DNA from 2 places in the Streptomyces sp. NPDC001852 genome. Region 2 is predicted to be linked to the other one. Evidence: predicted binding sites of a transcription regulator. Region 2 holds the regulator's gene; the other holds the start of a gene.

The links. Region 2 encodes HrcA, which represses chaperone genes, less so after heat shock. Its sites were predicted from a motif close to TTNGCACTCNGNNNNNCNGAGTGCNAA; they were not measured.
Positions count from the first base shown of each region.
Region 1: groL (chaperonin GroEL) is a predicted target of HrcA. The motif match lies at 10,256-10,282, and genes of this name have one in related genera.

Region 1 covers NZ_JBIATN010000003.1:389,031-400,782, forward strand. The annotation lists gene ACFYZB_RS07130 (hypothetical protein) at 1-70, shown strand, start outside; gene ACFYZB_RS07135 (carboxylesterase/lipase family protein) at 77-1,606, opposite strand; gene ACFYZB_RS07140 (NADH:flavin oxidoreductase) at 1,685-2,809, opposite strand; gene ACFYZB_RS07145 (hypothetical protein) at 2,924-3,214, opposite strand; gene ACFYZB_RS07150 (Scr1 family TA system antitoxin-like transcriptional regulator) at 3,330-4,169, shown strand; gene ACFYZB_RS07155 (DUF397 domain-containing protein) at 4,153-4,362, shown strand; gene ACFYZB_RS07160 (transglycosylase domain-containing protein) at 4,338-5,954, opposite strand; gene ACFYZB_RS07165 (sigma factor-like helix-turn-helix DNA-binding protein) at 5,951-7,030, opposite strand; gene ACFYZB_RS07170 (SigE family RNA polymerase sigma factor) at 7,144-7,659, shown strand; gene ACFYZB_RS07175 (hypothetical protein) at 7,649-8,332, shown strand; gene groL (chaperonin GroEL) at 8,470-10,092, opposite strand; gene ACFYZB_RS07185 (cold-shock protein) at 10,420-10,626, opposite strand; gene ACFYZB_RS07190 (MoaD/ThiS family protein) at 11,058-11,333, opposite strand; gene thrC (threonine synthase) at 11,330-11,752, opposite strand, start outside.
Region 2 covers NZ_JBIATN010000010.1:33,943-45,694, reverse strand. The annotation lists gene ACFYZB_RS18725 (nitronate monooxygenase) at 1-564, opposite strand, end outside; gene dnaJ (molecular chaperone DnaJ) at 665-1,801, opposite strand; gene hrcA (heat-inducible transcriptional repressor HrcA) at 1,802-2,818, opposite strand; gene ACFYZB_RS18710 (MBL fold metallo-hydrolase) at 2,991-3,713, shown strand; gene ACFYZB_RS18705 (DUF3097 domain-containing protein) at 3,748-4,563, shown strand; gene ACFYZB_RS18700 (Uma2 family endonuclease) at 4,541-5,119, opposite strand; gene hemW (radical SAM family heme chaperone HemW) at 5,219-6,451, opposite strand; gene ACFYZB_RS18690 (SpoIIE family protein phosphatase) at 6,479-8,299, opposite strand; gene ACFYZB_RS18685 (AMP-dependent synthetase/ligase) at 8,486-10,360, opposite strand; gene lepA (translation elongation factor 4) at 10,633-11,752, opposite strand, start outside.

The DNA of each region.
Region 1 (11,752 bases), on a different contig from region 2:
CGACTACGAGGTGCTGCGGGTGTGGGGCACCCCGGTGCACGTCGACATCGAGCCGATGGGCAATCTCTAGGTCCTGTCAGCCCAGCAGGGGCAGCGGCGCGAAGTCGTACCCCTCCCATATGCGTCTGCTCCGCTCCTCCGGGTACGGCGCCACCGTCGGCTCCGCGTCCAGGACCTGCACCGGGCGGGAGGCGGGGTCGTAGGCCGGCCAGCCGGGGTCGCCGGTGCGGGCGAACGACGTCCAGGCAGCCCTCATGAACGTGGTGAGCCGCTCCGCCTCCGGTGTGGGCCGGCCGCCGGGGAAGAGGAGAGCGCCGAGGTCCGCGCCGTACGTGCCGAAGAGCAGCGGGACGTCCAGGGCGTGGCAGGCGCCCAGCGGGCCGTCGCTGTCGGGGCCCGGCCAGGTCAGTTCGTAGACGTGGGCGCGGCCGCCGCCCCTGTGCTGGGCCTCCGCGAGGCGCAGGGTCGGTATCGCGAACAGCCAGTCGGTCTGGACGCGTTCGAAGAGCCGGGTGGGGGAAGCGTCCGGGAAGGCCGCGCGGTAGGCCGCCTCGCCCCTCTCGCCGCCCGGTGCGTACCGGCGCAGGGTCGCCGTCGCCAGGTCGTCCGTGACCTTGCCGTCCAGGCCCGCCATGACCAGGAACAGGCGGTACTCGTCGCGGTTGTGGCCGACCAGAAGGTCCACCTCCCGCGCCGCGCCCGAGGCCAGCGCCGCCCAGGGGGTCGTCGGCAGCACGTCGCCGTCGACCACCGGGGCGAAGGGGACGGTCGTCGGGGCCGCCTGGCCCCAGCGGTCGGTGTACTGGAGCATCGTGGTGCCCAGCGCCGCGCCCGCCTCGGTGAGGCGGTGCGGGGCGACCGTGGACAGGTCGGCCGCCGTGGGGCTGCGGCCCGCCTCCGCGGCCAGTGCCGCCGCCATGTCGCGGGCCAGGTCGGCGGAGAAGAACGTGCCGGGCACGCTCTGGGCCACCGCACGCCGGAACAGGCCCCGCGCTCTGGGCATCGCCAGCAGGGAGGCGATCGAACCCGCGCCCGCCGACTCGCCGAACACCGTCACCCGGTCCGGGTCGCCGCCGAACGCGGTGATGTTCTGCTGGACCCATTCCAGGGCCGCGACCTGGTCCAGCAGGCCCCGGTTGGCCGGTGCGCCCGCCCAGAGGGCGAAACCCTCCATGCCCACGCGGTAGTTGAAGGTGACGAGCACCGCGTCGCCGGCGCGGGCGATGTGCTGGGGGTCGTAGCCCGGCTGCCCGCCGTGGCCCAGTTTGAAGGCGCCGCCGTAGATCCACACCATCACCGGGCGGGCGGCGGACGGGTCCGCGTCGGGCGTCCAGACGTTGACCGTGAGCCAGCCGTTGTCCTGCGGGGCGGGGAGCCGGGCCGTGCGGCCCAGGAAGCCGGGCTCCTGCGGGGGCGGCGGGCCGAACGCGTACGCCTCGCGGACGCCGTCCCAGGGGCGCGGCGGGCGCGGGGCCTGGAAGCGGTTGGCTCCGACGGGGGGTTCGGCGAAGGGGATACCCCGGAACACCGACAGACCCTGCTCGGCGCGGCCGCGCACCGCGCCGGAGGCGGTGCGCGCCACGGGACCGGACTCGCTCTTCGTCATCGCTCGCTCCCCTGACTTCGATCTCACTGATCGTCAGGGGAACGTGCGGGGACGATCACAAGTGCCCGAAGAGGGCTGTCAGCTGAGCGTCTTCAGCGAAGCCGCGTCGTACGGCTTCAGCTCGTCGAAACGGTCGGCGAGCACCTTGGCCGCCCACTCCGGGTCCTGGAGCAGCGCGCGGCCGACGGCGACCATGTCGAACTCGTCGGCCTCCAGGCGGTCGAGGAGGTTGTCGATGCCCTGGACCGGGGAGCCCTCGCCCTTGAAGGCGTTCACGAAGTCGCCGTCGAGGCCGACCGAACCGACGGTGATGACCTGCTTGCCGGTGAGCTTCTTCGTCCAGCCGGCCAGGTTCAGGTCCGAGCCGTCGAACTCCGGCAGCCAGTAGCGGCGGGTGGAGGCGTGGAAGACGTCGACGCCGGCCGCCGCCAGCGGGGTGAGGATCGCCTCCAGCTCCTCGGGGGTCTCGGCGAGGCGGGCCGTGTAGTCCTGCTGCTTCCACTGCGAGTAGCGGAAGATGACCGGGAACTCGGGGGACACCGCCGCGCGGACCGCCGCCACGATCTCCGCGGAGAACTTCGTGCGGGCCACCGGGTCGCCGCCGTAGGCGTCGGTGCGGCGGTTGGTGCCCTCCCACAGGAACTGGTCGAGGAGGTAGCCGTGGGCGCCGTGCAGTTCCACGCCGTCGAAGCCGATGCGCTCGGCGTCCGCGGCGGCCTGGGCGAACGCGGCGACGACGTCGTCCAGGTCCTTCTGGGTCATGGCCCTGCCGGTGGGCTCGGCGCCCGCCGTGACCAGGCCGGAGGGGCCGACGGCGGGGGCGTCCGGGTAGGGCGCGTCGCCCTGGTTGCGGACCATGCCGATGTGCCACAGCTGCGGGACGATCGTGCCCCCGGCCGCGTGCACGTCCTCGGCGACCTTCGCCCAGCCCGCGAGCTGCTCCTCCCCGTGGAACCTCGGCACCCGGTCGCTCTGGCCCGCCGACTCGTGGCCCACGTAGGTGCCCTCGGTGACGATGAGGCCGACCCCGGCGGCGGCACGGCGGGCGTAGTACGAGCGCACGTCCTCGCCGGGAATGCCGCCCGGGGAGAACATGCGGGTCATCGGCGCCATCACGATCCGGTTCGGGACGGTGAGACCGTTGAGCGCGATCGGTCGGGACAGGATCTGGGCCGCGCGGGAGGCGGGCGTCGTGACGGTCACGTGGGGGCTCCTCGTGAGGGACGGAGTTAACCGGTCGGTATGTGAATACGCATTGTTGCAACTCCTTAAGTAATCGCCTATGGGCTGCCCCACATTCCGCCTCCGGAAAAGCCGTTACGTGATGCCGCTCACACTCTCCCGGTTCAGCCGCCGCACCCGCTCCCGCAGCACCTCGTCCGGCGCCGCCGGCTCGGCCGACTCCGGCGGACAGTCCCACTCCCGCCCGCCACCGATGGGCCGCAGCTGCACATAGCCGCCCACGCGGCCCATCACCTCGCCGAGCCGCCCGCTGCGCGTGTCGACGGCGTACTCGCACGTACGGTTCAGAGCCGCGCGCAGCCGCTCGACGGCTTCCCCGGCCGTCCGGGCGGGCCTGTCGTCGGCGTTCGTTTCCTTCACTTCCATTGCGCCATTTCCTCCACGCTGAGTGTTCCCTTTCACCACACAGCGTGGTCGTCGGCGGCCTAACCTGGCCAGATACGGCGTCCCAACAACGTTGTTCGTAGGACGAGGAGTTGCCATGCCGGGACCGAAGGACCTCGACCCGTCGTCATCACCACGCGCTCTGCTGGGCGCCGAGTTACGTCACGCCCGCGAGCGGAAAGGGCTGAGCCAGGAGGAGCTGGGCCGACGGCTGTTCGTGAGCGGATCGTTCATCGGGCAGCTGGAGGCGGGGACGCGGCGGATGCAGCCGGAGTTCGCGCGGATGCTGGACGAAGTCCTGGAGACGGATGGCTTCTTCACGCGGAACTGCAAGGCGGCGGCCAGGTCGAAGTATCCGGAGCACTTCGCAGAGGTGGCGGAGGTGGAGGTTCAGGCCACGGCGATCAGGCAGTACACGCCGCTCCTGATCCCCGGGCTGCTGCAGACGCCCGCGTACGCACGGGCCGTGAACCGCGGCTACGACCCGACGACACCGGAGGAGACCATCGAAGAGTGGGTGGAAAACCGGATGGCGCGGGCCCGGGTACTTGACCACCCAACAAAGCCGTTGTTTTGGGTGGTGCTTGACGAGGCAGCGTTGCGCCGGACGGTCGGTGGCCGGGCGGTGATGGCGGAGGCCCTGCGCCACATCGCCGGACTGGCTGGCCGGAACCGCGTCATCATGCAGGTGCTGCCGCTCAGCGCGGGTGCGCACACGGCAATGGAGGGAGCCCTGAGGTTGATGGACTTCGCGGACGCCCCTCCTCTGGTCTACCTGGAAGGAGTGCGTACCGGACGGCTGGAGGACGACCCCGGCACCGTCGCCCAACTCAGGTTCGTGTTCGATCTCCTCGTGGCCTCCGCGCTCTCACAGGAGGAGTCCCTGGCCCTGATCGAGGCGTTGGCGGAGGATTACACCCATGAGGAACATCCCTGACCACGACCTGAGCACAACCGTATGGCGCAAGTCCAGCTACAGCGGCAACGCCGACAACTGCCTGGAAGTCGCCGACGCCCACCCCACCCTCATCCCCGTCCGCGACTCAAAGACCCCCCACGGCCCGAAGCTCGTGTTCCGGCCGACTACCTGGTCCGCCTTCGTCGATCACCTCAAGCGCCCCCAGAGCTGAGTCGCCGTCTGTTCCGTGAACGCCGTCGGTGAGGGATCCGTCGGCAGCTGCGCGGGCACCGTCGTGTCCTTCTTCCTGCCCGGCTTGTCGGCGAAGAGGGCGACGGTCAGGGTGAGCCGGGTGTCGTAGGCGACGGTCCACACCGTGCGGCGGGTGATGCCGCCGCCCGCGCCCGCCGTGAACCGGACCGGCGCGGCCACCACGCGGGCCGCCGTCTCCGGCAGGACCCGGTGGCGGTCGGCGTGCGCGGAGTAGACGGTCCGGCCGTCGCGGGTGATGCGGGCGACGGTGTACGGCGCGGCGTAGATGCCGTCGGCCGCGACCGCCGCGTACGCCGACGTGAGCTTCAGCGGTGTGGGCGCTGTTGTCTTCGGGAACCCCGTGAGCGGCGCCCCGAACCGCAGGCCCGCCAGCGGCGTCATCACCGTACCCGCCTCCACCGCCCCGCTCACCGCGTCGTTGAAGGGTTGCCGGGCATAGTCCGACCCCCCGTACAGCACCCGCACCGCGCCGTCGCCGGGCTCGATGCCCACGACGGCGGTGTGCAGCCGTATCCCCTTGCCGGCCTTCTCTCCCTTGACCAGTTCCGCGGCGGAGTCCTGCAGGGTGAGGTCGAAGGTGGTGCGCACGGTGTAGCCGCCGCTCGCCAACTGGTCCTCGGTGATGCCGAGCCGGTCGGCGGCCTCCTTCGCCGCGGCGTCGATCAGGTACTGCCGCTGCCCCTCGGTGGCCCCCGGTGGATAGAACCGGAACGCCGGGAAGCGGGCCTCGGCCCGCTGTTTCGCCGTGATGTTCCCGCTCGCCGCCATCGCGTCCAGTACCCATTCCCAGCGGTGTTGGAGCGTCGCCGTCACCTTCGGGTCCGAGCCGGCCTTCTCGTAGTAGGAGGGGAGGTTGATGATGGCGGCCAGGGCCGCGCCCTGGGAGACGGTGAGGTCCTTGGTGTCGACGTCGAAGTAGTTGCGCGCGGCGGCCTGGACACCGGCGGCGCCCCGGCCGAAGTACACGGTGTTGAGGTAGCCCTGGAGGATCTCGTCCTTGGTGCGGGTACGGTCCAGCTTGACCGCGATCAGCGCCTCACGCGCCTTGCGCGACAGCGACTGCTCGGGGCTGAGCAGCGCGTTCTTGACGTACTGCTGGGTGATGGTGGAGCCGCCCTGCCGTTCGCCGCCGGTCAGCGCCGCCGCGACGGCACGGACGAGGGCCTTCGGGGAGACTCCGGAGTCGGTCCGGAAGGAACGGTTCTCGGCGGCGATCACCGCGTCCTGCACATACCGCGGCACCTGCGACAGGGGTACGTCCTGGCGGTCGACCGGACCCCGGCGGCCCAGGTAGGCGCCCTTCTCGTCGAGGAAGACGGTGCTCTGGACGACGGTGTCCGGGTGCGGATCGGGGATGACGGTGAGCTTGTACGCGACGACGACCGCCCCGCACAGCAGGGTGATCAGGACCAGGAAGGCGGCCAGCAGCCGACGCGCGATGCGGCCCCGGTTGCGGCGCAGGCGGATGCGGAGCGGAACGCGCCGCGAACTCGCGGGCGAAACGGGGTTCTTGGGCTCCTTCTTGGGCTCCTTCTTGAGCTCCGGGGTCATGCCCGCCACCCCCCGCTCCGCAGCCGGGCCTCGACGGCGCCCGCGGCGTCGTACACCCTGACGCCGTCACCGCCGTCACCGCCGACGCCGCCGACGCCGCCGACGCCCTCGACGATGAGCGTCTTGGTGTCCCGCGCGGACAGCGGCGTGCTCGCGTACCAGACGCCCCAGCCGGGGCTGCCCGCCAGGGTGAGCACGTTGGCGGCGACCTGGCCGTGGCCGGTGCCCAGCTCGACACGTCCCGGGTCCCCGGTGACGCCGTAGTACAGCCCGGACAGGAAGTACCCGCCCTTCACCGGCTCCGCCTGCACGGACACCCCCGGCTGGTGGCGTGGGCAGGTGTCCAACCCGCGGAACTGGTTGGCCTGTTCCGGCGTCGACCAGTGGCTGCCGTCCGCGGTCAGCCACATCTCCACACCGGGCGCCGCCTGCACCCGTTCCCCCGGCGCCACGATCCGTACGGAACCCGCGTCGCGGCCGGCCACCGTACCGGACGACGAACCGCTGCCGGCCCCGCCGACCAGGCCGGCGGCGACGAAACCCCCGGCCGCCAGCACCGCCGCACAGCCGGCGGCGGCCACCGCGGCCCGGCGCCGTCGCAACGCCCGCCCCCGCACGGTCACCGCCGCCAGCGGAACCGGGCCGGGAACCACGTCACCGGCCGCTGCGGCGCAGGCCGCGCGCAGCCGCTGTTCGTCACCCCCGGCCGCCTTCACCCCACGCCTGGCGACGTGGCGCACCGCGCCCGTGGAGATGCCGAGCAACTGACCGATCTGCGCGTCCGGCAGCCCCTCGCCGTACCGCAGCACCAGCACGGCCCGTTGCCGGTCGGCGCGCCGCCCGAGCGGCCACGGCCGCCGCAACCAGCTCCGCACGAGGTGACGCCGTACGTGGAAGTCCACGTCGTTGCGCGGAACGCGGCGCCAGCGCGCGTACACCCGTGCCAGCGTCCTCCTCGCCAGATCGTCCGCCTCGGCCAGATCTCCGGTGAGCTTCAACGCGGTGAGAAGGAGCCGGGGCCAGCAGGCGCGCGCGTAGGCGGCGAAGTCGTGATGGATCCGGGCACCCGTCCGCATCGTCTTCTCCTTGGGTCACATGTGTTTCGATGTACGCCGCACACGCGGCCCACGGGACCTGTACGCACGGGCGGGGCAGGCGGGTTGCACCGGAAACGAAAGACGCGGAGGGCATGACCGAGGACGAGTTCGACGCTTTCTACGCGGCCGCGTTCCCCCGCCTGACCGGGCAGCTCTACGCCTTCACCGGAGACCACGGCGAGGCCCAGGACGTGGTGCAGGAGGCGTTCGTACGCGCCTGGGACCGGCGGAAGTCCTTCCTGGCCGACAGCGCCCCGGAGGCCTGGATCCGCACGGTCGCCGTACGGCTGGCGGTCAGCCGCTGGCGGCGCGCCAGGCGCTGGCTGGAACTGGTACGGCGGCACACGCCGCCCGAGTCGACCCCCGGCCCCGGCCCCGAACACACCGCGCTGGTGGCCGCGTTGCGCGCGCTTCCCCCGGCGCAGCGGCTGGCGATCGTCCTGCACCATCTGTGCGACCTGAGTGTCGAGCAGGTAGCCTCCGAGACCGGCGCGCCCGTGGGCACGGTCAAGGCCCGGCTGTCCCGGGGCCGGGCGGCACTGGCGAAGCAACTGGGCACGGACGAGGCCGAGGAGCCGGTACGGAAGGAGGGCCGCCGTGTCGGATGACCTCACCGCGCATGAACTGGCCACCGCACTCCACGAGTTGGCCATGGCGAACGAGACCCAGCCACCCGTCTCCGCTGCCGGGATCCGCCGCCGCGCCGTCCGCCGGAGCCGCCGCCGTCGCACGACGCTTGCCCTCGGCGCGGGCGCCACGGCCCTCGCCCTGGCGGCATTCGCCGTGTCCCTGAAGACGGGTGGCACTCCGGAACACCGTCAGCCCCCGGCCGCCACCGCTCCCCGCCTCCCGTCCCCCTCCCCCTCCGCTTCCCCCTCCCCCTCCTCCTCTTTTCCCGGCCCTCCCCCGACTGCGACCCCGACGGGGATCGCGATCGCCGGAACGGTGAACCTGGGCAAGCAGACCCTGACGATCGACGGCCGGGTCATGCCCATCACCTCGGGTTTTCCGACCCTCGTCGCCGCCGGCCCGCTGACCGTCGTCGCGAAACTCGACCTCGGCCGGGGCTCCGTCGATCAACTCCCTGAGGCCTCCTGCAAGGTGGCGGAACCGTACGCGGTCGAACTCCGCGACACCAACCGGAACAGCATCTACGTCGGCTCCCTCGCCTGCAGCGCCCGAACCGGCAGCTGGATCGGCCTCGACCCCAAGGACGCCGTCTGGCTCTACAACAGACTGACCCCGGGCGACACGCTGTCGGCGGTCACGCCGAAGGCCTAGGCGCGGCGCGCCTGGGCACCGAGGAACTCAAGGACTACGCCGACTGACCTCGACAAACGCCCGAGGGCGGCACCCCCAGCCAGAAGCTGGGAGCACCGCCCTCGGTACGAAGGACAGGCGATCAACCCTCAGGTCGATCAGAAGTCCATGTCACCGCCCGGCATGCCGCCGCCGGCCGGCGCGGCGGCCTTCTCCGGCTTGTCGGCGATGACGGCCTCGGTGGTGAGGAACAGCGCGGCGATGGAGGCGGCGTTCTGCAGGGCGGAACGGGTCACCTTCGCCGGGTCGATGATGCCCTCGGCGACCAGGTCGACGTACTCGCCGGTCGCGGCGTTCAGGCCGTGGCCCGGGGTCAGGTTGCGCACCTTCTCCACCACGACGCCGCCCTCGAGGCCGGCGTTGACGGCGATCTGCTTCAGCGGGGCCTCGAGCGCGATGCGCACGGCGTTGGCGCCGGTCGCCTCGTCACCCTCGAGCTCCAGCTTCTCGAAGACCTGGGAGGCCTGCAGCAGGGCCACGCCACCACCGGCGACGATGCCCTCCTCGACGGCGGCCTTCGCGTTGCGGACGGCGTCCTCGATGCGGTGCTTGCGCTCCTTGAGCTCCACCTCGGTGGCGGCACCGGCCTTGATGACCGCGACACCGCCGGCGAGCTTCGCCAGGCGCTCCTGCAGCTTCTCGCGGTCGTAGTCCGAGTCGCTGTTCTCGATCTCGGCGCGGATCTGGTTGACGCGGCCGTTGACCTGCTCGGAGGAGCCGGCGCCGTCGACGATAGTGGTCTCGTCCTTGGTGATGACGACCTTGCGGGCGCGGCCCAGGAGGTCCAGGGTCGCGTTCTCCAGCTTGAGGCCGACCTCCTCGGAGATGACCTCGCCGCCCGTGAGGATGGCGATGTCGCCGAGCATGGCCTTGCGGCGGTCACCGAAGCCCGGGGCCTTGACGGCGACGGACTTGAAGGTGCCGCGGATCTTGTTGACGACCAGGGTCGACAGGGCCTCGCCCTCGACGTCCTCGGCGATGATCAGCAGCGGCTTGCCCGACTGCATGACCTTCTCCAGGAGCGGGAGCAGGTCCTTGACGGAGCCGATCTTGGAGTTGGCGATGAGGATGTACGGGTCCTCGAGCGACGCCTCCATGCGCTCCATGTCGGTCGCGAAGTAGGCGGAGATGTAGCCCTTGTCGAAGCGCATGCCCTCGGTGAGCTCGAGCTCGAGGCCGAAGGTGTTGCTCTCCTCGACGGTGATGACGCCTTCCTTGCCGACCTTGTCCATGGCCTCGGCGATCAGCTCGCCGATCTGGGTGTCGGCGGCGGAGATGGACGCGGTGGAGGCGATCTGCTCCTTGGTCTCGACGTCCTTCGCCTGCTCGAGGAGAGCGGCGGAGACGGCCTCGACGGCCTTCTCGATGCCGCGCTTGAGAGCCATCGGGTTGGCACCCGCGGCTACGTTGCGCAGGCCCTCCTTGACCAGGGCCTGGGCGAGCACGGTCGCGGTGGTCGTACCGTCGCCGGCGACGTCGTCCGTCTTCTTGGCGACTTCCTTGACCAGCTCGGCGCCGATCTTCTCGTACGGGTCCTCGAGCTCGATCTCCTTGGCGATGGAGACACCATCGTTGGTGATCGTGGGGGCGCCCCACTTCTTCTCGAGGACGACGTTGCGACCCTTGGGGCCGAGCGTCACCTTGACGGCGTCCGCGAGCTGGTTCATGCCGCGCTCGAGGCCGCGCCGCGCCTCCTCGTCGAACGCGATGATCTTGGCCATGTGAAGTGGTCCCTCCAGGACTGGGGGTGATTCCTTCGGACCGCGCCCGCGCCCGCGACGGACGGCTCGCCGGCCTCGTGGTTCCTTGCCCCACTTGGCCTGCGGGCCTCACCGACCCGGTCCTTCACTGTCACTCTCACCTTCAGAGTGCTAACGCCAATGATTAGCACTCGGCATGGTCGAGTGCAAGCGCCCGGGGGTGTACGGCACCCCCGTCAGCCGCCCGCGAACACGGGCACCCCGGGCATGGCGAAGGGCCCGCACCCCGAGCGGGGTGCGGGCCCTTCGAAGAAACAGTAGAACGTCGCTGTTCAGTCGACGCGTGCTTCAGCTGGTCGCCAGCCGGACCATGTCCGCCTGCGGGCCCTTCTGGCCCTGCGAGATCTCGAAGTCGACCCGCTGCCCCTCTTCCAGGGTGCGGTAACCGTCCATCTGGATCGCGCTGTAGTGGACGAAAACATCCGCACCACCGTCGACCGCGATGAAGCCGTACCCCTTCTCCGCGTTGAACCACTTGACGGTGCCCTGAGCCATGCCTAACTCCCCTATTACTGGCCCTTGCACAGATCCACACTTCGCGGATCCGGGTCAGACCTCACCCCCCATTGGTCGGGGGCGTGCGCCGGAACGCGTCGACCGCGGCTGAATGTATCTGTCCAACTGCCGTCTGCAACAGGTCAATCGGACGAGAATTCTGGACGGGAACGGTCCGGAATGTGGTGAGAAATCACCCGACTTCAGGGCAAGTCGGGCCCCTCAAACCTCACAAAAGCCGCATAAAACCCGTCGACTTTGGCTGCTTCTTGTCGGGCGTCCGGCATGAATACCGGGCCCTCGACCGGTCGGCCCGTGAGCGCGTTCCCCAACTCTACCGCGCTCAATCACACAGAATTGCCTCCTCCGCTTCTCTCACGGAGGAGGCAATTCGATGAACAATGCGTAACCGAAGTTACCCAAGGTAACGATCAGCCGCCGGCGACGGCCGGAATGATGGAGACGCCGGCGCCGTCCGGGGTGGCGGTCTCAAGGCCCTGCTCGAAGCGGACGTCGTCGTCGTTGACGTAGACGTTGACGAACCGGCGCAGCTTGCCCTGGTCGTCCAGGACGCGCGCGGCGATCCCGGTGTGGTTCTTCTCCAGGTCGGCGATGACCTCGGCGAGGGTCGCGCCCTCGGCGCTGACCTCGGCCTGACCGCCGGTGTAGGTGCGCAGGATGGTGGGGATGCGAACGGTCACGCTCATGCGAGGCCAGCCTCTCGGAAGGAGTCCAGGTTCGGGCGGATGGTGGCGGTGAGCCCCGTACCGGCCACCGCGTCCAGCGTCTTCAGGCCGTCGCCGGTGTTGAGGACCACCGTGGTCTTCGTCGGGTCCAGGACGCCGTCCTTGAGCAGCTTGCGGGTGACGCCGACGGTCACGCCGCCCGCCGTCTCCGCGAAGATGCCCTCGGTGCGGGCCAGCAGCTTGATGGCGTCGACGACCTCCTCGTCCGTCACGTCCTCCACGGCACCGCCGGTGCGGCGCGCGATGTCCAGGACGTACGGTCCGTCGGCCGGGTTGCCGATGGCGAGGGACTTGGCGATGGTGTTCGGCTTCTGGGGCCGGACCACGTCGTGCCCGGCCTTGAAGGCGGTGGACACCGGCGAGCAGCCCTCGGCCTGCGC
Region 2 (11,752 bases):
CTCGGGGAGGTCCCGGTGGGTGCCCTGGTGGCCGCCGGCCTCCACGCCCTGTGCGATCACCGCGTCCGCGCCCGCCCGCTCGACCGCGCGGGCCTCCTCGGCGGTGGTGGCGGTGACCAGGGTGAAGGTTCCGGCACGGCGGAGGGCGTCGAACACGTCCCGGCTCGGCACCCCGAAGTGGAAGGAGACCACCGGTACCGGGTTGTCGAGGAGTACGGCGAGCTTGGCGTCGTAGCCGTCGTCCCGGCCGCTGTCCGGGTCGCCCAGCTCGGTCTCGTACCAGGCGGCCTCACCTGCCAGCTGGTGGGCGTAGACCTCGACGGCGCCCGACTCGGCGTGCTCCTGCTGCGGCATGAAGACGTTCACGCCGAACGGGCGGCTCGTGAGCCCCCGCAGCTGCTTGATCTCCTGGTACATGCCGTCGGCCGTCTTGTACCCGGCGGCGAGAAACCCGAGGCCACCGGCCTCGGAGACGGCGGCGGCGAGCTGCGGCACGGAGACACCGCCCGCCATGGGGGCCTGCACGATCGGGTGGGGGAAGAGATCGGTCAGTGCGGAGGACATGACCGCATGTTGTCACGTCCCTTGAACAAGTCCGAATCCGGGCGCCCCATGGCATAAACCAATGGCATACGGGGTGCCGAAGCACCCCGTACCCACCATCTCAGCGACCGTTGAAGGCGTCCTTCAACCGTGAGAACAACCCCTGCTGACCCGGCTGGAACTGTCCCTGCGGCCGCTCCTCGCCGCGCAGCTTGGCCAGCTCGCGCAGCAGGCGCTCCTGCTCGGGATCGAGCTTGGTCGGGGTCTGCACCTCGACGTGCACGATCAGGTCACCCCGGCCGCCGCCGCGCAGATGCGTGACGCCCCGGTTGTGCAGCGGGATCGACTGGCCGGACTGGGTGCCGGGCCGGATGTCGACCTCCTCCATGCCGTCCAGCGTCTCCAGCGGCACCTTGGTGCCGAGCGCCGCCGCCGTCATCGGGATCGTCACCGTGCAGTGCAGGTCGTCACCGCGCCGCTGGAACGTCGGGTGCGGCAGCTCGTGGATCTCGACGTACAGGTCACCGGCCGGACCGCCGCCGGGCCCGACCTCGCCCTCACCGGCGAGCTGGATCCGCGTGCCGTTGTCGACGCCGGCCGGGATCTTCACGGTCAGGGTGCGCCGCGAGCGGACCCGGCCGTCTCCGGCGCACTCCGGGCACGGGGTCGGCACCACGGTGCCGAAGCCCTGGCACTGCGGGCAGGGACGCGAGGTCATGACCTGGCCCAGGAAGGACCGGGTGACCTGCGAGACCTCACCGCGGCCACGGCACATGTCACACGTCTGGGCGGTCGTGCCGGGCGCCGCGCCCTCGCCGTTGCAGGTGTTGCAGACGACCGCGGTGTCGACCTGGATGTCCTTGGTGGTCCCGAAGGCCGCCTCGTCCAGCTCGACCTCGATGCGGATCATCGCGTCCTGGCCGCGCCGGGTGCGCGAGCGCGGCCCGCGCTGCGACGCCGTACCGAAGAACGCGTCCATGATGTCGGAGAAGTTGCCGAAGCCACCGGCCCCGAAGCCGCCCGCGCCCGCGCCGCCGGACTGCGAGAGCGGGTCGCCGCCGAGGTCGTAGACCTGCTTCTTCTGCGGGTCCGACAGCACCTCGTAAGCGGCGTTGATCTCCTTGAACCGCTCCTGGGTCTTCGGATCGGGGTTGACGTCCGGGTGCAGCTCGCGCGCGAGCCGACGGAACGCCTTCTTGATCTCATCCTGCGACGCGTCGCGGCGCACGCCGAGAACGGCGTAGTAGTCCGTGGCCACTTACGACTCCGCCAGGATCTGTCCGACGTACCGTGCCACTGCGCGTACCGCTCCCATCGTTCCCGGATAGTCCATGCGGGTCGGTCCGACCACGCCGAGCTTGGCAACCGCCTCGCCGCCCGAACCGTAGCCGACCGACACCACGGAGGTGGAGTTGAGTCCCTCGTGGGCGTTCTCGTGCCCGATGCGCACCATCACGCCCGGATCCTTCGCCTCGCCGAGGAGCTTGAGGAGCACGACATGCTCCTCCAGGGCCTCCAGGACGGGCCGGATCGTGAGGGGGAAGTCATGTCCGAAGCGGGTGAGATTGGCGGTGCCGCCGATCATCAGCCGCTCCTCGTTCTCCTCGACGAGCGTCTCCAGGAGGGTGGAGAGCACCGTCGAGACCGTACCGCGGTCCTCGGGGTCGAAAGCCTCCGGCAGGTCCTCGACCAGCTTCGGCACGTCCGTGAACCGGCGGCCCGCGACCCGGCTGTTCAGCCGGGCGCGCAGATCGGCGAGGGAGGTCTCGCCGAAGGGCGCCGGGCAGTCGACCATCCGCTGCTCGACCCGGCCGGTGTCCGTGATCAGCACGAGCATCACGCGCGCGGGGGCGAGCGAGAGCAGCTCCACGTGCCGCACGGTGGACCGGGTCAGGGACGGGTACTGCACGACGGCGACCTGGCGGGTGAGCTGCGCGAGCAGCCGTACCGTACGGGCCACGACGTCGTCGAGGTCGACGGCGCCCTCCAGGAAGTTCTGGATCGCCCGCCGCTCGGGCGCGGTCATCGGCTTGACGCCCGCCAGCTTGTCCACGAACAGCCGGTAGCCCTTGTCGGTGGGGATGCGCCCGGCGCTGGTGTGCGGCTGAGCGATGAACCCCTCGTCCTCCAGGGCCGCCATGTCGTTGCGGACCGTCGCCGGGGACACGCCCAGGTTGTGCCGCTCTGTGAGGGCCTTCGACCCGACCGGCTCCTCGGTGCCGACGTAGTCCTGGACGATGGCGCGCAGTACCTGCAGCCTGCGTTCACTCAGCATCCGCGCGCACCTCCAGCACGTCGTCCCCTCGGTTCCACTCGGTCCTGCGGTCCGTCCGCCTGGCACTCTTCGCATGCGAGTGCCAGCGTTCCCGGGCCCAGTGTACGGCTGTCGGGTACGCCCGGGGCAAGGTCGGTGCCGTCCCGGCGGCTCATGCGGCTAGCGTCGCGGTATGACGGTGACTTGGGAAGAGCTGGGGTGGGAGCGGTTGGCCGCGGGGGTCGGCCGGTGCCGGCTGCCCGGCTGGGACTGCACGGCCGGACTGGTCCTCGGCGAGGGTACGGCACTGATGGTGGACGCCGGCTCGAGCGTGGCCGAAGGCGCGCGGCTGCGGGGACAGGCCGAGGAACTCGCCGACGGCCGTGTGACCCATCTCGCGCTGACCCATCCCCACTTCGACCACGTCTTCGGGGCGGCGGCCTTCGCGGGAGCGCAGGTGTACGGGGCGGTGGGCGTCGACGTGGTGTTCGCCCATGAACGCCACGAGCTGCACATGGACGCGGTCAGGAACGGTCTGCCGGTCGCCGACGCCGACGAGGCGGTGGACGCGCTGGTGACGCCCGGCCATCCGGTCTCCGGCGAGTGGACGCTGGACCTCGGGGGCGGCCGCCAGGCGCTGCTGGCGAACGTGGGTCCGGGTCACACGGCCCACGACCTCGCGGTGCTGGTCCCCGGCTCTCCGGAGGTGGTCTTCTGCGGAGACCTGGTCGAGGAGTCCGGCGAGCCACAGGCCGGTCCGGACGCGCTGCCCTCCCGCTGGCCGGACGCCCTGGACCGGCTTCTCTCCCTGGGCGGCGAGGACGCACTGTACGTGCCCGGTCACGGAGCGGTGGTGGACGCGGCGTTCGTACGACGGCAGCGCGACGAGCTGGCGGCTCGCTTCGGCGTGTCGTAGGCGCAGGTCCGCGGCTTCTCCTATCGTCACTCGAATGCGCCAGTACTCCGCCGACCTGACCCCGCCGTGGAAGAAGCAGCAGCCCGCGCCGGAGGTACCGGCGGAGCCGGGCCTGGTGGTGGAGGAGCCCGGCACCGGGTTCTGCGGGGCGGTGATCCGCTGCGAGGCGGGCACGGTGACCCTGGAGGACCGGTTCGGCAAGCACCGGGTGTTCCCGCTGGAGCCACGGGGCTTTCTGCTGGAGGGGCGGGTGGTGACGCTCGTACGCCCGTCGTCCTCCGGTCCGGTACGACCCACCCGTACGGCCTCCGGTTCCGTCGCCGTCCCCGGCACCCGCGCCCGCGTGGCCCGCGCCGGCCGCATCTACGTCGAGGGCCGGCACGACGCCGAACTGGTCGAGAAGGTGTGGGGCGACGACCTGCGCATCGAGGGCGTGGTGGTGGAGTACCTGGAGGGCGTGGACGACCTGCCGGCGATCGTCGCCTCCTTCGCACCGGGCCCGGACGCCCGCCTGGGTGTCCTGGTGGACCACCTGGTGCCGGGCACGAAGGAGTGGCGGATCGCGCAGTCGGTGACCAGCGAGCACGCGCTGGTGGTCGGCCACCCGTACATCGACATCTGGGAGGCCGTGAAGCCGTCGTCGCTGGGGATCGAGTCCTGGCCGAAGGTGCCGCGCGGGCAGGACTGGAAGACGGGGGTGTGCCGGGCGCTGGGCTGGCCGTCGGAGAACACCGGGGCGGTGTGGCAGGCGATCCTGAAGCGGGTGGGGTCCTACAAGGACCTGGAGCCGGAGCTGCTGGGGCGGGTGGAGGAGCTGATCGACTTCGTCACGGGTAGCGGTGGGGCCTGACGTTGGGGAAGGTTCCGAACTCGGTGGTTTTCAGCTCGACACCCAGGACATCCAGCATCAGCGGCCGGCCGAACTTCTCGATGTACTGCGCCCGGTAGTTGGCGTCCTCGCCCTTTCCCTCGGGCTTTGTGAACAGAACGCACTGCGCCATGATCGGATCGATGACGAGATAGGCGGGCACGTTGCCTGCGGCATAGATCGAACGCTTGACGGCGTAGTCGCGGTGCACGCTGTTCTTGGAAACGACCTCAACAACCATCGTGATCAGTTGGCACGGCAGCAGACGCCCCGAATCGGGCAGGACGTCACGCGCCACGACTACGAGGTCCGGAACCGGCTCACTCGCCTCGTCGACGAGGTCCACATCCTGGGTCTGGAGCGGATACCAGCGATCCAACGGAATCTGCCGCTCCGTCAGCAACACGATCAGGTTGTGCACCAGATCAGGGCTGGCCATCATCACGATTTCCCCCCGCAGAAGCTCCGCTTTGAGCCCGTCAGGCGGCTCAAAACCCTCGAAGAACTCTGCGACTCCACGTTCGTCCACAGCGGTCATCTCCGTGGCCTCTACATTCGCCGCATGCTGTCAGCGGCAGCCTACGAACCAGGTTAGGGGCCGAACCGGCGTCCGGCCGTGATTCACCCGCCCGAGTGATCAATCCACCAGGTCCCTGACCACCGCATCCGCCAACAAGCGGCCACGCAACGTCAGCACCGCCCGCCCCTCCTCGTACGGACCGCTCTCCAGCAGCCCCTCAGCCAGCGCCCGCCGGGACGCCGCCAGCCCCTCCTCCTTCAGCAGCGACAGCGGCACCCCCTCCCGCAGCCGCAGTTCCAGCAGGATCCGCTCCACCCGCCGGTCCTCGTCGGACAGCAGCTCCCGGCCCGCCCCCGGCGACCGCCCGGAAGCGAGCGCCGCCGCGTACGCCCCCGGATGCTTGACGTTCCACCAGCGCACCCCGCCGACGTGCGAGTGCGCCCCTGGACCGGCCCCCCACCAGTCGGCGCCGCGCCAGTACAGCTCGTTGTGCAGGCAGCGCCCCGACTGGGAGGTGGCCCAGTTGGAGACCTCGTACCAGTCGAAGCCCGCCGCGGTCAGGCTGTCCTCGGCGATCAGATACCGGTCCGCGTGCACGTCGTCGTCGGTCATCGGGACCTCGCCCCGGCGGATCCGGCGGGCCAGCTGGGTGCCCTCCTCGACGATGAGCGCGTACGCGCTGACGTGGTCCGGCCCCGCGCCGATCGCCGCGTCCAGCGAGGCCCGCCAGTCGTCGTCGCTCTCGCCGGGCGTGCCGTAGATCAGGTCGAGGTTGACGTGCTCGAAGCCCGCCGCCCGCGCCTCCGCGACGCAGGCCTCGGGGCGGCCCGGGGTGTGGGTGCGGTCGAGGACGCGCAGCACGTGCTGCTTGGCGCTCTGCATGCCGAAGGAGATCCGGTTGTAGCCGCCCTCCCGGAGCGTGGCGAGGTAGACCGGGTCGACCGACTCCGGGTTCGCCTCGGTGGTGATCTCCGCGTCCTCCGCCAGGCCGAACTCGTCGCGGATCGCCCCCAGCATCCGTACGAGATCGTCCGCGGCCAGCAGCGTGGGCGTACCGCCGCCGACGAAGACCGTACGGACCCCACGCGGGTCGTCGCCCAGTACCTTCCGGGCGAGGCGGATCTCCTCGATCACCGTGTCCGCGTAGTTGTCGCGGGACGCCAGCACGCCCCCCGTGCCGCGCAGCTCGGTCGCGGTGTAGGTGTTGAAGTCGCAGTAGCCGCAGCGGGTCGCGCAGTACGGCACGTGCAGGTAGAAGCCGAGCGGACGGTCGGCCGCCCCGGCGAGCGCGTGCGCGGGCAGCGCGCCGTCGGCGGGGACGGGCTCGCCGTCGGGGAGAGCGGAAGGCATGCCTTCCATTGTCCAGCACCGGCGCGGTTACTCCGCCTGCAGCACGAGCAGGGCCAGGTCGTCCTCCGGCAGGCCCCCGCCGAAGTCGTGGACCAGGCGGCGGATCCTTTCCGCGATCAGTTCGGCGCTGAGCCCCACGCAGCCGGACAGGGCGCGGGCGAGGCCGTCGCCGTCGTCGAACTGGCGGGAGCCGGAGCGCCGCTCGGTCACCCCGTCGGTGACGCACAGCAGGCTGTCGCCGGGCCGCAGGTCGAGGGTCTCGCTGGTGTAGGTCTCGTCCTCGACCACGCCGAGCAGGGTCTGCGGTCGGGCGGCGGTGTGCACGGTGCCGTCGGGGCTCAGGACGAGCGGGAGCGGGTGGCCGGCGGAGGCGAGTGTGCAGCGGACCCCGCCGTCGTACGGGGTCAGCTCGCCGTAGAGCAGGGACAGGAAGCGGGTCTGCGGGCCGTCCCCGGCGGCCACCGGCCGGCCGGGGACGGCGACGAGCGCGCGGGCGGCGGCGTCGGCGGCCTCGGTGGCGTCGTCCAGGAGGAGCTGGTTGAGCCGGTCCAGGACATCGGCGACGCGGTACCCCTCGCGGGCGAGGAGGCGCAGCCAGGGCCGGGCGAGGCCGATCACGACCGCCGCCTCCGGGCCCTTGCCCTGGACGTCGCCCACGGCGAAGCACCAGCGGCCGTCGCCGGCCGGGAACAGGTCGTAGAAGTCGCCGCTGGGGCCGCCCTTGTCGCAGGGCTCGTAGACGAGCGCGCTGCTCACGCCGGGGATCTCGGCGACCGCGCCGGGCAGCAGGCCGCGCTGCAGGACGGCGCTGATGGTGGCCTGGCGGGCGTACTGGCGGGCCGCGCCGATGGCGAGGGCCACGCGCCGGCTGAGGTCCTCGACGAGCCCGGTGACCTCTTCGGGAAAGCTCAGCAGTCCGCACCGGCCGATGACCAGCGTGCCGAGCGGCCGGCCGGCCGCGATCAGCCGGTACGCCAGCGCCGTGCCGTCGGCGCCCTGCGGGCCGAGCGCGTGGCCGGGCCACGGGTACGGCTCGGGGCCGGAGCGCAGCCCCTCGTGCGGGCAGGGCGGCTCCTTCTCCAGGGCGCACCGCAGTTCCTCGATGTGGCTCTCGCTGGCGTGCCAGACCCGGTCGGGGCCGCTGGTGGCGCCGCCGCGCACGGTCGCCTCGTCCTCCAGCCACACCGCGCACCAGTCGGCGAGCCGGGGCACGATGAGCTGCCCGGTGAGGGCGGTGACCAGGTTCTCGTCCAGCTGTCCGGCGAGCAGGTCGGAGGCCTCGGCGAGGAACGACAGCGCGCCCCGGCCGAGCCAGTCCCGGTCTCCGCCGGCGCGGTGCGGCTGCGGGGCCAGGTCCTCGGCGACCTCCAGGGCGGCGTCCGGGGCGGGGGTGTCCGGATCCTCGACCCCACCGGGCGGCAGCCGCGCCCAGACGGTCTTGGCGCCGGCGCGGTAGGTGACGCCCCAGGACTCGGCGAGCGTGGTGACCAGCCGCAGGCCGCGCCCGTACTCGGGAGTGTCGTACGGCCCCTCGCCGCCGAGCGGGTCGCGCGGGGCGCGGGAGGGATGCCGGTCGCCGACCTCCACCACGAACGCGCCCGTCTCCTCCAGCAGCCAGTCGACCTCGACGTCGGTGCCGGCGTGCACGACGGCGTTGGTGACCAGTTCGCTGACGATGGCCATGGCGTCGTCGACGAGCCGGGCCGGGACTCCGGGCGTCTCGGCCAGCGCGGCCCGCACCAGGGCACGTGCGGACCCCGGTGCCAGGGGGCTTCCGGGCAGCGTCGTGCGGCCCCGCGCCTCCCTGGCCCGGGGCTCGCTCTCCCGCTGCGTCGGTATGGCCGCCATGTCCATGCGGCCAGGGTGACAGACCGAGGGCGTCCATAAGCGGTGTGTCACTGAAGTGGGCAGAAGACGACCACTTTCGAACGCCGTCGAGCTCAACCTACCCAGGGGCGCGGGCCGTACCGATACGCGGCTCCGCCGCGTGGGCGCGACAACGGGCCCGCGGCCCCCCACTCACCGAACCGCCCCTCACTTCTCCCTGGTCCCGGCGTACATCTCATCGATGAGGTGCTTGTACTCCCGCTCCACCACGGGCCGCTTCAGCTTCAGGCTCGGCGTGATCTCCCCGTGCTCCACGTCGAGATCCCGCGGCAGCAGCCGGAACTTCTTGATCGTCTGCCACTTCTGAAGCCCCGCGTTGAGCTGCTGCACATACCCGTCGACCATCTCCACCGTCTGCGGCGCGGCGACGATCTCGGCGTACGGCCTGCCCTCCAGGCCGTTCTCCTTCGCCCAGTCCAGAAGGGCGAGCTCGTCCAGGGCGATGAGGGCGGTGCAGTAGTTCCGGTCGGCGCCGTGCACCAGGATGTTGGAGACGTACGGGCACACCGCCTTGAACTGGCCCTCGACCTCGGCCGGGGCGACGTACTTGCCGCCGGAGGTCTTGATGAGGTCCTTCTTGCGGTCGGTGATGCGCAGGTAGCCGTCGGGCGAGAGCTCGCCGATGTCCCCGGTGTGGAACCAGCCGTCGGACTCCAGCACCTCGGCGGTCTTCTCGGGCAGGCCGTGGTAGCCCTCCATGATGCCGGGGCCGCGCAGCAGGATCTCGCCGTCGTCGGCGATCCGCACCTCCGTGCCGGGCAGCGGCTTGCCGACCGTGCCGGTGCGGTAGGCCTCGCCGGGGTTGACGAAGGAGGCCGCTGAGGACTCGGTGAGGCCGTAGCCCTCCAGGATGTGGATGCCGGCGCCGGCGAAGAAGTAGCCGATCTCGGGCGCGAGCGCGGAGGCGCCGGAGACACAGGCGCGCAGCCTGCCGCCGAAGGCCTCGCGGAGCTTGCCGTAGACGAGGGTGTCGGCGACCTTGTGCTTGGCGGCGAGCCCGAAGGGCACGGCGTGGGTGCCGGTGCGGCGGAAGTTGTCCTGGCTGACCTTGGCGTACTCGCGGGCGACCTCGGCAGCCCACTGGAAGATCCTGTACTTGGCCGGGCCGCCCTCGCGGGCCTTGGCGGCGACGCCGTTGTAGACCTTCTCGAAGATGCGCGGCACGGCCGCCATGTACGTCGGCTGCACCACCGGGAGGTTCTCGATGATCTTGTCGACGCGGCCGTCGACGGCGGTGACGTGGCCGACCTCGATCTGGCCGGAGGTGAGGACCTTGCCGAAGACGTGCGCGAGCGGCAGCCAGAGGTACTGCACGTCCTCGGCGCTGATCAGGCCGGTCCCGGCGATCGCCTTCGCCATGTACGACCAGTTGTCGTGCGGGAGCCTGACTCCCTTGGGGCGGCCGGTGGTGCCGGAGGTGTAGATGAGGGTGGCGAGCTGGTCCCTGGTGATCGCACCGACCCGCTCCTTGATCAGCTGCGGGTGCTGCTCCAGGTAGGCGGCACCGCGCCGTTCCAGCTCGGCGAGCGTGATCACCCAGTCGCTCGTCTCGGCACCGGCCGGGTCGACGACGACGACCTTGGTCAGCTCGGGCAGCTCGGCGCGCTTCTCGAGCGCCTTGGCGACCTGGGCGGCGTCCTCGGCGATCAGCACCCGGCTCTCGGAGTCGGAGAGGATGAAGGCCGACTCGTCCGCGTTGGTCTGCGGGTAGATGGTGGTCGTGGCGCCGCCGGCGCACAGGATGCCGAGGTCGGCGAGGATCCACTCGACCCGGGTGGAGGAGGCGAGCGCCACCCGCTGCTCGGGCTGCACACCCAGCTCGATGAGGCCGGCCGCGATCGCGAACACCCGTTCGGCCGCCTGCGCCCAGCTGAGCGACTTCCAGTCGTCGGGACCCTGGCCGGAGGCGGGCGGCACCGGATACCGGTAGGCCTCGGCGTCCGGTGTGGCCGCCACGCGCTCCAGGAAGAGGGCCGCCACGGACGGCGGACGGTTCTCGATCAAGGTCTGTGTGTCGCTCACGACATCCTCCGGGGCCCGCGACGGTGCGGCTGAACTCGGTGCGGCTGGGTTAACTCACGGTGGGGGTTCGTGCTGCTGCTTCGCTGTTGTTTAACTCGCGAGTAACTATCGAGCAGGGATCAGAGTAAGCCGCGACAGGCCGCTGCGTAAGGGGCTTCGGCCTGTCACTTTCCACGGAGAGCGACGCTACGCACGCGTAGGGACCCGCCGCGCTTTCGCACGACGGGCCCCCTTGTGTCCCGTTTATGGACGTAACCCGTTGTTACCCCTGGTTACTTCTTGCCCTTGGCCGACCCCGCGCTGTCATCACTGGACAGGACGGCGATGAAGGCTTCCTGCGGAACCTCCACGGAACCCACCATCTTCATCCGCTTCTTGCCTTCCTTCTGCTTCTCCAGCAGCTTCCGCTTGCGGGAGATGTCACCGCCGTAGCACTTGGCGAGGACGTCCTTGCGGATGGCGCGGATGGTCTCGCGGGCGATGACCCGGGAGCCGATGGCGGCCTGCACCGGCACCTCGAAGTTCTGCCGCGGGATCAGCTCCTTGAGCTTGGCGACGAGCCGCACGCCGTAGGCGTACGCCTGGTCCTTGTGCGTGATCGCCGAGAAGGCGTCCACCTTGTCGCCGTGCAGCAGGATGTCGACCTTGACGAGGGAGCTGGACTGCTCGCCCGTGGGCTCGTAGTCCAGCGAGGCGTACCCGCGCGTCTTGGACTTCAGCTGGTCGAAGAAGTCGAAGACGATCTCCGCGAGCGGGAGGGTGTAGCGGATCTCGACGCGGTCCTCGGAGAGGTAGTCCATGCCGAGCAGGGTGCCGCGCCGGGTCTGGCACAGCTCCATGATCGCGCCGATGAACTCGGTGGGCGCGAGGATCGTGGCCCGCACGACCGGCTCGAAGACCTCGTCGATCTTGCCCTCGGGGAACTCGCTCGGGTTGGTGACGGTGGCCTCGCTGCCGTCCTCCATGATCACGCGGTAGACCACGTTGGGGGCGGTGGCGATCAGGTCGAGGCCGAACTCACGCTCCAGCCGCTCCCGGATCACGTCCAGGTGCAGCAGGCCGAGGAAGCCGACGCGGAAGCCGAAGCCGAGCGCGGCGGAGGTCTCCGGCTCGTAGACCAGCGCGGCGTCGTTGAGCTGCAGCTTGTCCAGGGCCTCGCGCAGCTCCGGGTAGTCGGAGCCGTCGAGCGGGTACAGGCCCGAGAAGACCATCGGCTTCGGGTCCTTGTAGCCGCCGAGCGCCTCGGTCGCCCCCTTGCTCTGGCTGGTGACGGTGTCACCGACCTTGGACTGGCGGACGTCCTTCACACCGGTGATGAGGTAGCCCACCTCACCGACGCCGAGACCGTCGGCCGGGAGCATCTCGGGCGAGTTGACGCCGATCTCCAGCAGC